DNA from 3 places in the Lysinibacillus sp. RS11 genome. Region 3 is predicted to be linked to each of the others. Evidence: predicted binding sites of a transcription regulator. Region 3 holds the regulator's gene; each other region holds the start of a gene.
The links. The regulator LexA, encoded in region 3, represses DNA repair genes until DNA is damaged. The targets are predictions, from matches to a motif close to CGAACATATGTTCG.
Positions count from the first base shown of each region.

Region 1: a site for LexA is predicted at 2,657-2,670, ahead of AB9L17_RS17485 (carbohydrate kinase). Genes of this name have one in related genera too.
Region 2: a site for LexA is predicted at 1,468-1,481, ahead of uvrB (excinuclease ABC subunit UvrB). Genes of this name have one in related genera too.

Region 1 is NZ_CP168124.1:3,384,916-3,388,730, reverse strand. It holds gene recJ (single-stranded-DNA-specific exonuclease RecJ) at 1-1,429, shown strand, start outside; gene AB9L17_RS17495 (adenine phosphoribosyltransferase) at 1,464-1,976, shown strand; gene AB9L17_RS17490 (hypothetical protein) at 2,152-2,589, shown strand; gene AB9L17_RS17485 (carbohydrate kinase) at 2,703-3,794, shown strand; gene AB9L17_RS17480 (pseudouridine-5'-phosphate glycosidase) at 3,799-3,815, shown strand, end outside.
Region 2 is NZ_CP168124.1:761,486-765,300, reverse strand. It holds gene uvrB (excinuclease ABC subunit UvrB) at 1-1,394, opposite strand, end outside; gene AB9L17_RS03760 (IDEAL domain-containing protein) at 2,072-2,314, opposite strand; gene AB9L17_RS03755 (competence protein ComK) at 2,540-3,049, shown strand; one part of gene prfB (peptide chain release factor 2) at 3,133-3,815, opposite strand, start outside.
Region 3 is NZ_CP168124.1:1,306,594-1,310,408, reverse strand. It holds gene def (peptide deformylase) at 1-94, shown strand, start outside; gene AB9L17_RS06350 (YneB family resolvase-like protein) at 252-917, opposite strand; gene yneA (cell division suppressor protein YneA) at 914-1,228, opposite strand; gene lexA (transcriptional repressor LexA) at 1,392-2,009, shown strand; gene AB9L17_RS06335 (gamma-glutamyl-gamma-aminobutyrate hydrolase family protein) at 2,315-3,037, opposite strand; gene AB9L17_RS06330 (prepilin peptidase) at 3,071-3,815, opposite strand, start outside.

The DNA of each region.
Region 1 (3,815 bases), 2.1 Mb from region 3:
GCTATTAATGGCTGAGGATAATGCTAAGGCAATAGCATTAGCAAAACAGTTGAATGCATGTAATAGCGAGCGTAAAGATATTGTAAAGAGTATCACAGATGAGGCGATTGCTCTCATTGAATCTGACAAAAAAATTGGGGAATCACTCGTTTTAGTTGTTGCTGGAGAGGGTTGGAATGCTGGAGTAGTTGGGATTGTTGCATCTCGTCTAGTCGAGTTATATTATCGACCAACAATTGTATTAGCGCTAGATTATGAAAAAGGGACAGCTAAAGGCTCTGCTCGTAGTATTGAAGGATTTCATTTGTATAATGAACTAGCGAAGAATCGCGATATATTACCTCATTTTGGTGGGCATCCTATGGCAGCCGGCATGACCTTATCCCTTGACCATGTGGATGAATTGAGATCCCGTTTAGATACGCAAGCAAGGGCTTGTTTATCAGAAGAGCATTTGACACCTGTACTTAATATTGATATACCACTAAAAATGGATGAAATCTCAGCAGACGCGATTGAAGAGATTTCTACACTTGGTCCATTTGGTACAGATTTTCCGAAGCCTGTTTATGTCCTTGAAGATGTAGAAATCGCCTCCATGCGTAAAATTGGAGCAGCTGAAAATCATATTAAAATGGAACTAACTGATGGCTATGAAAAATTAGATAGTGTCGGTTTTAATAAGGGCCATCTACACGACGAGCTAACATTTGGAATAAAAGTGTCATTCACAGGGGATTTACAAATTAATGAATGGCAGGGACGTAAAAAGGCACAATTTATGATAGAAGATGTTCAAACGACAGAGTGGCAATTATTTGACATTCGTGGTATACGTCAAACATCACGTTGGTTAAATACTGTACCAAAGGAAGAGGCAACGTTTATCGCCTTTCGTCCAGAAACGATTACCTATTATCAGTCACTTATTGGTGTACCGATTCTAGCAGTTGATTCTACGCTTTCAAATGTAAATCAAAGCCAGTATATCGTACTATTAGATTTGCCACAAAATGTTCGAATGTTAGAAAATGTACTACAGAAAACAACACCTTCCCGTATCTATGCACACTTTTACATGCCGGATTCACAGTATTTCAATGGATTACCAACGCGTGAGCAATTCTCTTGGTACTATAAGTTTCTAAAAAATCGACCTGCTTTTCCATTAAATAAGCATTTGGATGATTTAGCGAAGCATACAGGTTGGCCATTAGATGCATTAAAATTTATGACACAGGTGTTTTTTGAGCTTGATTTTGTTAAAATGGAGAGTGGACTGACGACTGTCAACGTGAATGCCCCAAAACAAGCACTCACAGAGGCACCGTCTTACAAACAGCGTTCAGAACAGATTGAAATGGAGCAAAAGCTAGTATATGCCCCTTATATAGAATTAAAACAATGGTTTGATGAACGATTACATTAATATACGAAATAGGTTTCGTAGGAGGAGCAATAACATGGATTTAAAGCAATACGTAACAACGGTTGAAAACTGGCCAAAAGAGGGCATCAGTTTTAAAGATATTACAACAATTATGGATAACGGTCCTGCATACAAATATGCAACTGATCAAATCGTAGATTACGCAAAAGAACTAGGTGCTGAAATTGTAGTAGGTCCAGAGGCTCGCGGCTTCATTATCGGATGCCCGGTTGCTTATGCGCTTGAAATTGGTTTTGCACCTGTTCGTAAACCAGGAAAATTACCACGTGAAGTAATAAGTGCTGACTACGGTCTTGAGTATGGTAAAGATACGTTAACAATGCACAAAGATGCGATTAAACCAGGTCAAAAAGTATTAATCTGTGATGACTTACTTGCAACTGGTGGTACAATTGAAGCAACAGTGCGTTTAGTTGAACAATTAGGTGGTCAGGTTGTTGGCTGTGCCTTCCTTATCGAGTTAACAGAGCTAAACGGTCGTGCAAAAATTGGCGACATTAACATAAAAACACTTATTGAATATTAATAACGTTTCTAGTAAAGAAAGCAAAAAGCGTCACATCCTTGTGGCGCTTTTTTTGTGCGTGAATTTGTTAATTGATAAAAACTATTGAGAAAATATAATGAAAATGGAATGCTTATCATTTAGCGATAAAGTCGATTTTGAAGTTATTAAATAAAGAAGATGCTAACATCATAACGTGGAGTTGATTATCGAGTTTTCATGTTGTTATCAGCGATTTCGGCATTTTATCAGCGATTTTCATGTTGTTATCAGCGATTTCGGGCATTTTATCAGCGATCGGCATTTTGGAACATCGAGCCGTTCCACCGATTTTGTTTCCGTTGTCGTTTCGCTTTCGCACAGATGGAATTCGCCGCTAACTAAGCAAGGAACGCCGCTAAAACATAAAAATGCGCCGCTAACTAAGCAAGGAACGCCGCCAAAACATAAAAATGCGCCGCTAACTAAGCAAGGAACGCCGCCAAAACATAAAAATGCGTCGCTAACCAATCAAGGAGCGCCACGAAAACCCGAATTTCCGCCGCTTTGCTTTTGCGCAAAAAACATTTTCAACCTCTCGTTTTTGCCGAAAAGACATATTTTTTTAATAAGACATCAAATTTCATTGAAGTAATAGTTGGAGTTGAAGCCCTTAACATATCGGCTTCAACTTTTTTGTATAAAAAATTTTTGACATCACTCAAACAAAAGTTTATAATATAAACAAATATAATAAAAGGTGATGCTATGAATGAAAGAGAACAGGCAGTCCTTGCATTAATTCGCCAGAATCCGTTTATGTCTCAGCAAGAGATGGCAGATAAGATGAATCTATCTCGTCCAGTCCTTGCTAATTTAGTGTCGAGCTTAACGAAGCAGGGGAAAATTGTCGGTCGTGCGTATATTTTACCTGAAGAAAATGAAATTGTTTGTATCGGTGGAGCCAATCTTGATCGAAAATTTCATGTAAAGGGGAACGTACAGTTCGGTACATCCAATCCTGCTAGCTCTTCATTTAGTGTAGGTGGTGTTGGTCGAAACATTGCTGAAAACTTAGGCAGATTAAATCATCAGGTTACATTACTGACTACTGCCGGCAAAGATGCGGATTGGCAAGTGATCCAAGAAGCTTCGGAGCCATTTATGAATTTACGTTATGTGGAGCAGCTCCCTGATGCTTCGACTGGTTCCTATACTGCGATTATGGATGAGCAGGGCGAGCTAGCATTAGCGGTGGCAAACATGGAAGTATATGAACTACTGTTGCCAAGTTTGCTAAAAAAACATGAGGCCATGTTGATGAATGCAGGCTGCTTTATTATGGATTTAAACTGTCCAAAGGAAACAGTAGCTTACATTCAGCAGGTGTCGATTGCCCGCGAAATTCCGTTTGTCATCGTACCTGTGTCTTCGCCAAAAATGAATCGACTGCCGGATACGTTGCAAGGTGTAACATGGTTTATTTGTAACACAGATGAAGCAGAAACAATTATCGGTCATGCAATTGAAGGCGCTGCACATTATGAAAAAGCTTTACAGCAACTTCTTAAACTAGGTGCTGAGCATGTAATTATTACAGCTGGTAGTAATGGGGTGTATGCAGCTTCTACTACAACGAAGCCAAGTCATTTCTCAGCTAAGGCTATAGAAAAAATCGAAGATGTAACAGGTGCGGGGGATGCCTTTGTCAGTGCCGTGATCCATAGCTGGCTTACTGGGCAAACCTTTGCAACATGTATTGATGCAGGCTTAACGAATGCCAAAAATACGCTTGCATCTCCATATACAGTAAGACCTGAGCTATCAGTTGATTTGTTAAAAAGTGAAATGGAGGAATAACAACATGAAAGAATTCATCGT
Region 2 (3,815 bases), 550 kb from region 3:
TTCAAATAAGCCGATAAATCCTCTGACATTTTTTTCGTCAATGTTGTAACTAGTACTCGTTCATCACGGGCAATACGACCTTGAATTTCATCGATTAAATCATCAATTTGCCCTTCAATAGGACGTACGTCAATTTGTGGATCAAGCAGCCCGGTTGGACGAATAATTTGCTGCGCCATTTCCGGAGTATGCTCAAGCTCATACGGGCCTGGTGTTGCTGATACATAAATAGCTTGATGTATATGTTTCTCAAATTCTTCAAAACGTAAAGGGCGGTTATCTAGTGCTGATGGCAAACGGAATCCATGCTCAACTAGCACACCTTTACGTGCTTGGTCACCATTATACATTCCTCGAACCTGTGGCAATGTAACGTGACTTTCATCGACAACAAGTAAAAAATCCTCAGGGAAATAGTCAAGTAACGTATATGGAGTTGCCCCCGCTTCACGCAATGTTAAATGACGCGAGTAGTTTTCGATACCTGAGCAAAAGCCCATTTCACGCATCATTTCTAAATCGTAGCGAGTACGTTGCTCTAAACGCTGTGCCTCTAATAATTTATCCTCTGCACGTAATAGAGTTAAACGCTCCTCCAACTCTTTTTCAATATTTTCAATGGCCTTTAGCATTTTTTCTTCTCGTGTAACGAAGTGAGATGCTGGGAAAATAGCTACATGATCACGATCCGCTAGTATTTCACCAGTTAACGCATCCACCTCGCGAATTCGATCGATCTCGTCCCCGAAAAACTCCACGCGGATACAATGCTCATCACGAGATGCAGGGAATATTTCCACTACATCGCCACGTACCCGAAACGTCCCACGTGTAAAACTCACATCATTACGTTCATACTGTACATCGACCAGTTTTCGAAGCAACTGATTACGTTCAATTTCCATTCCAGTACGCACTGATACGACCATTTCACGATATTCTTCTGGAGAACCTAGACCATATATACAGGACACGGATGCAATAATAATGACATCATCACGCTCGAATAATGAAGATGTTGCAGAGTGACGCAACTTATCAATTTCATCATTAATGCTTGAATCTTTCTCGATATAAGTATCCGTCTGCGGTACATAGGCCTCTGGCTGAAAGTAATCATAGTAGCTAACAAAGTATTCAACGGCATTATTAGGGAAGAACTCTTTAAACTCACTATATAATTGACCCGCTAAAGTTTTATTGTGTGCCATAATAAGTGTCGGTTTTTTTACCTGTTTAATGACATTAGAAATAGTAAACGTTTTTCCTGTGCCTGTTGCACCGAGCAATGTTTGATGACGTTTACCTGCACGTACACCCTCCACTAATTCTGCAATTGCTTGTGGCTGATCCCCATTTGGCGTATATGGCGCTTGTAAATCAAATGTTTGCACACATTTCCCCGTCCTTTCCTTCCAATTTGTACATATATTTTAGCATAGCACTATTAAAATTTCGAACATTTAACGAACGAATGTTTGTAAAATTTTATTCTTTTGCTACAATGAGATGAATATTTATAGAACATACGTACTGAAGTGCATACTGACAGCCTATTCATACATTCGACCATTGCGAGAAATAAAAAGTGAAATTCCTTATAGCTTAAAGTGCTATCTGTAAACTTGGAGTTCCTGTTAATAGATTACCCTTTCCAAATGTTAACTAATCGAGATTGGCGGATGGAAATGTATTAGCCTAGAGGCGATTTCCATCGTTTGATGATAGACTCCTCAAGTCCTGGAGATTCGAGCAGATAAGGAGGCGAAAGCTCGGGTAGGCTGAAAAACTAATCGGGTTGACTGGAGATATGATCAGGTTGTCGGAAGATATGCTCCGCTTCGTCGTAATTCTGATCGGGTTACCGCAACATCGGCTCCGCTTGGCCACAGTTCTGGTCGGGTTCGCCGAAGAATCGCCCGGCCCCTTAAAGATTCCACTCGGCTTAATGCTAAATCCACTCAAGCCATATGAGGTTTCGACGAGTTCAAGCCACCCCAAATCACCAATCTTTCAAAAAAAGTAGCAAAAAAATCCCGCCCTCCATTAAACGGAGAGCGGGCTCGTCATATTATTCACTTGTTACTTGGTGTAACGCTTTTAGTTCGGTTGCGTATAGATGAAAGGCCTTTTCATCTTTTTCATCGAGTGCTCTATCTATCAGAACTATGAGCTGCTCTTCACGATACATACGCTGGATATGATTTATAAATAAATCTAAATAAATCTCGTTTAATAATTTCTCTGCCTCACTTACTTTCTTTGACTGACCAACGGCTTTTAGAAAATCTGTATACGGATAATATTTATCCAACGACCTCACCTCGATCCTTTTCTAAATTATATGAAAATTGAAATTAAAAAGCAATGCTTAAGAACTGAAATTCACTTCGATTTACTATTAATCTCATGCCATTTCATGCAAATTCTCTAAGCAATTGCTTGCTCTACCAATTGCTTTTGTTCTTTATCTATATTTTCTGAATTTAATTTTGTGTTTTACACTTCAATAATAAATAGAAAAGGAGGGGCTACATATATGCCAGCAAATTATGTCAATGGATATTTAATGTCTTTTAACACCTACTTACTAGAACCAATTCAGTACAACTCTAAAATTTTCACTCGAGTAATCGACAAGCATAATGAACTGATTGTTACTAGGAAGCCATTGCATGTATTACGAAAATCTTGTATTTCACTAGGAACAACCTATGAGGCAGCAAAACATTCCGCCAAACGCTTCTTCGGCAATCAACATAAACTTCCCATCGTTGTTACTTTTGATTATGGTTACCCATGTATTTTTTTACCAACTTATTCACCAAACTCCATCCACAATATATGGATTGGACTACATGCCATTTCGAATATTGTCCCGAGTAAAATGGGCTGTATCGTCACACTGAAAAACGATCAACAAATTGAACTACCCGTTCAATATGCTTCTATTAGCAAACAATTTGTCAATGCATCGATGCTTTATAAGCATTACATGAATGAACGTAAGCAAATTAGTCAAGACACTCCGTATTATCCGCCTTTTTAATAGGACGACCAACCGTAGCTAATCTAGCAGAACAAAAAAACCCCTCAGGAGCACAATTTTACTGTGCCTCTGAGGGGCCTTCATTACCCGATTTTTGAACGTAAGTATGCATTAATGAACGGATCTAAATCTCCATCCATCACCGCTCCTACATTACCTGTTTCCTCATTTGTACGATGATCCTTCACCATTGAATATGGGTGGAATACATATGAACGAATTTGTGAGCCCCAGCCGATTTCCTTCTGTTCACCACGGATTTCATCTAGCTGTGCCTGCTGCTTTTCAATCTCTAATTGATAGAGCTTCCCTTTTAACATCGTCATGGCTTTTTCACGGTTTTTAATTTGTGAACGTTCTGCCTGACATTGTACGACAGTACCAGTTGGAATGTGCGTAATACGAACAGCTGAATCTGTTGTATTAATATGCTGACCACCGGCTCCTGTTGCACGATACGTATCAATTTTTAAATCCTCCGTGCGAACTTCAATTTCAATATTGTCATCGAATTCAGGCATAACATCACAAGAAACGAATGATGTATGACGACGGCCCGAAGAGTCAAACGGTGAAATACGTACTAAACGATGAACACCTTTCTCTGCTTGTAAATAGCCGTAAGCATTATGACCCTTAATAGACAATGTTACAGATTTAATACCTGCTTCATCGCCAGGAAGATAATCAACTGTTTCAACTTTAAAGCCACGTTTTTCTGCCCAGCGTGTGTACATACGAAGAAGCATTGAGCCCCAATCCTGAG
Region 3 (3,815 bases):
AGATCATTTAAACGGTATCATGTTTTATGACAGAATAAATAAAGAAAATCCATTTAAACTACCAGACAATGTTATGATTGAGAGTTTGTATTAATTAAGAAAAGACTAGTAGTGCAATTTCACCCGAAATAACGGTCAGTACGATTAACTGACCGTTATTGGGCCAACAAAACGTTGGTCCCCTAGTGTCGCCACAAGATAAGGCTTCCTATCAGCAGGATGACAAAACTCCCACTGATTGAAGTTTCATTTTATTTACCCGTCAAACTTTCTTGATGTTCCCTATATCTCCGATGTACAGTAGCTTTACTTACATCAAAGCCTAGACCTTTTAGTGTCATGGCAATTTCATCAAATGTGAAGCCTCGATTACGTAGCTTGATAATCTCTTCAACAGGCACATCCTTACGTTCTTGACCATTAGGATTTCCCCGATTAGATAAATTGTTTTCAGGACGATAGCCATTTTCAACGGCACGACGCATACCACGACGTATTTTAGCATTATGGATTCTGCGCTGGTACTCCTCTACGATCGCTAAAATCTCTAGTAGCATCGTATCCATTTCATTTAATTGTACAGGGCCCTCGTCTCGCATAGAAAAAACATCCGTTTCAGTTTTTTGTAATAAATGCAATACTGCCATTCTAGCATTTCCACGTCCTAAACGTGTTTCATCCTGTACAAATAATGCTTTAACTTCTTTTTCTTTAATAAAGTCGAGCATTTCAAGTAAGCCCTCACGTTCCACATCATAGCCACTATGCTTATCCATAAAAACGTGCTTCACTTCGTAGCCCTGCTCTTTAGCATAGCGCATCAACTCCTCTTGTTGACGCTCAAGCGAGGAACTTTGTGTCTCTTTTTCTGTACTTACACGGCAATAGACAACAGCCGATTGTTGTTTATTAATCATTGTTCATTTCTCGCAATTTCAATTGAATTTATGGGCATGGACTGGTCACCCACTACTGGAATCACTAGGGATTTACCTGCAATAATATCAACGTTCGATAATTCATTTTCTGCCTTTACAAGCTTAATCCAATCATCCGTTTTCATTTTACCAGAGTATTGCTCAGCTAACGACCATAAACTATCACCATGTTCGATTTCAATTTCGGCGTAAGTAACATCGCCTGGATCTGTTATAAAAAGGTATGCTGCAAATAGTAGACATACCCCTAACAAAGTAGTAATATGTGGATTTTTCTTTAACCAGTTCATCATCATAACCCCTTTTTAGAATGTTTGTTCGGAATGTATGTTCTCATAATAATACGAACAAATGTTTTTGTCAAACACTTTTCGAACCTATGTTTGCTTAAGTGTTCGCATTCTGTTATACTACTAATAAGTAGAATGATTAGAAAAAAAGAGGTGAGCAATCATGAAAAAAGTTTCGAAAAGACAAGAAGCCATATTAGAGTTCATCAAAGAAGAAGTACGCACAAAGGGGTATCCACCATCTGTACGTGAGATTGGTGAAGCAGTTGGACTTGCTTCAAGCTCAACAGTTCATGGACATTTAGCTCGTTTAGAACAAAAGGGCTTCATTCGTCGAGACCCAACTAAACCACGCGCTATTGAAATCCTAGAGCCAGAGGATTCTATTCAAAAGCAACAAGTTGTACATGTCCCACTTGTTGGGAAGGTTACAGCAGGTTCTCCAATTACTGCTATTGAAAATATCGATGAATACTTCCCACTTCCAGATATTTATGGTACAAGCGAAGATGAGTTATTTATGCTAGAAATTATGGGTGAATCAATGATTGAAGCTGGCATCTTAGACGGTGATTTAGTCATAGTTAAACAAAGAGCAACAGCTAATAATGGTGATATTGTCGTAGCCATGACTGAAGAGGATGAAGCAACTGTAAAGCGTTTCTTCAAGGAAAAAAACCATTTTCGTTTACAGCCTGAAAACGCAACAATGGAGCCGATCATCGTAGACCAAGTTTCTATTTTGGGGCAAGTTGTTGGTCTCTATCGTCGTGTACATTAGTATCTCAATATTAAAGTATAAAAAGAGGATATTATGTTCGCATATACCTCTTTTTCTTAATTTAAGGCTAGAGAATCAAGCAAGATGAGCACGAGTACACGCATTTAGTCCAGTCCTTTTGGAAAAAATCAAAATACGAAAACGCGTTGCTAGAAATAGTACTAAATGAAGATGTCGAAGGAGACTTTTCGGACATCTTTTTTCTTTTGATCATAACTTTGCTTAAAAGAAAAAAAGAATCCACTTTAGCATGGATTCCTAGTAAGCATCGAAACGTCGAACTAGCAATTTTAAGTTATCAAGTATTATGCCTCTACTTTGAATTTCAAACTTGCCCTTACAAATGCAGTAAATAATTTCTTCGATCCACCATCTCCTACAATGGCAAGCTCTTCAGGATGCCACTGTACGCCCAGACAAAATGGTAAATCTTCGTGTACTACCGCTTCAACGATACCATCACTTGATTTTGCTGCTACTTTCATTTTTTCCGAAACTACATTTACAGCCTGATGATGAAATGAATTAACAGCAATTTGCGCTTCCTCAATAATCGTTTTTAGTAGTGTATCAGGTGTAACATGAACATAATGTGTAGCAACGCCTCGAGCCGCTTGTTGTTTGTGCTTTAATAATTTACTACTATGATATTCGCTATCAATATCCTGATAGACCGTACCTCCTAGCGCTACATTTAGTATTTGCATCCCTCGACAAATGCCAAAAATCGGCATTTGGCGAATAAAGGCCGCTTCAATTAAGGCAAGCTCCACAGAATCCCTTTCTGGATGAACTTTCCCTAATTTCGGTGTAGGTTCTGCACCAAAGAGAAATGGATGTACATCATAGCCACCCGATAATAATAATCCATCCGTTAACGATAAAATTTGTGCTACATCCTCTTCTATGCCAAGCGGAATTATCAATGGAATTCCACCAGCTTCAATGACACTTTTGCTGTAGGCGGCATTTAATCTAGAAGACAAATCATCTTCCACAAAGGCCGTTATACCGATAACTGGTTTCACTTTATCCCCTCCATGATCCACAAGATTTACGACTTACCAACATTCAAAATACCAATTCATCAACGCGTCTCCATAAAAATAGACAACGATAGCTGCTAGCGCAATAGATGGTCCAAATGGTATAGGCGTTTTTCTTCCCTGCCTACGGACCTTTAACACCACTATCCCAACAATCATTCCAATCACAGCTGATACAAATAGTGTCAGAAGTGTATGTATTGTGCCGAGTACAAGACCGAGTAAAAAGAATAATTTAATATCGCCACCACCCATACCACCTCTTGATAAAGCAGCAATACTATATAGTATGCAAAATCCTACGACAGCACCAACTATACTATCCCACCACGGAGACAACGGCGATATCAAGCGTCCAATAATTAGTAATGGTAAAAAGAATAGGAGTATTTTATCAGGAATAAGCATATACGCAAAATCCGATACAACAATAATTACTAATAATGAAATCAATAATAGTGCTACAAAAAATTCTGCACTAAAGCCTAATTTCCAATAAGCCAAGGCAAATAATATGCCTGTTATAAGTTCCATCAGTGGATAAATCCCAGAAATTTTTTGACCACAGCTACGGCATTTCCCACCTAAAAACATATAAGACAACACAGGTATCAAATCAAGCACAGTCAACTTTCTCTTACAATGAATACAATGCGAAGGTGGACGGAAAATCGACCCTTTTATTGGTATCCGTAAGCCCACTACATTAAAAAAAGAGCCAAGAACGAAGCCAAAAAGTAAAACAATAATTGTATAAGCC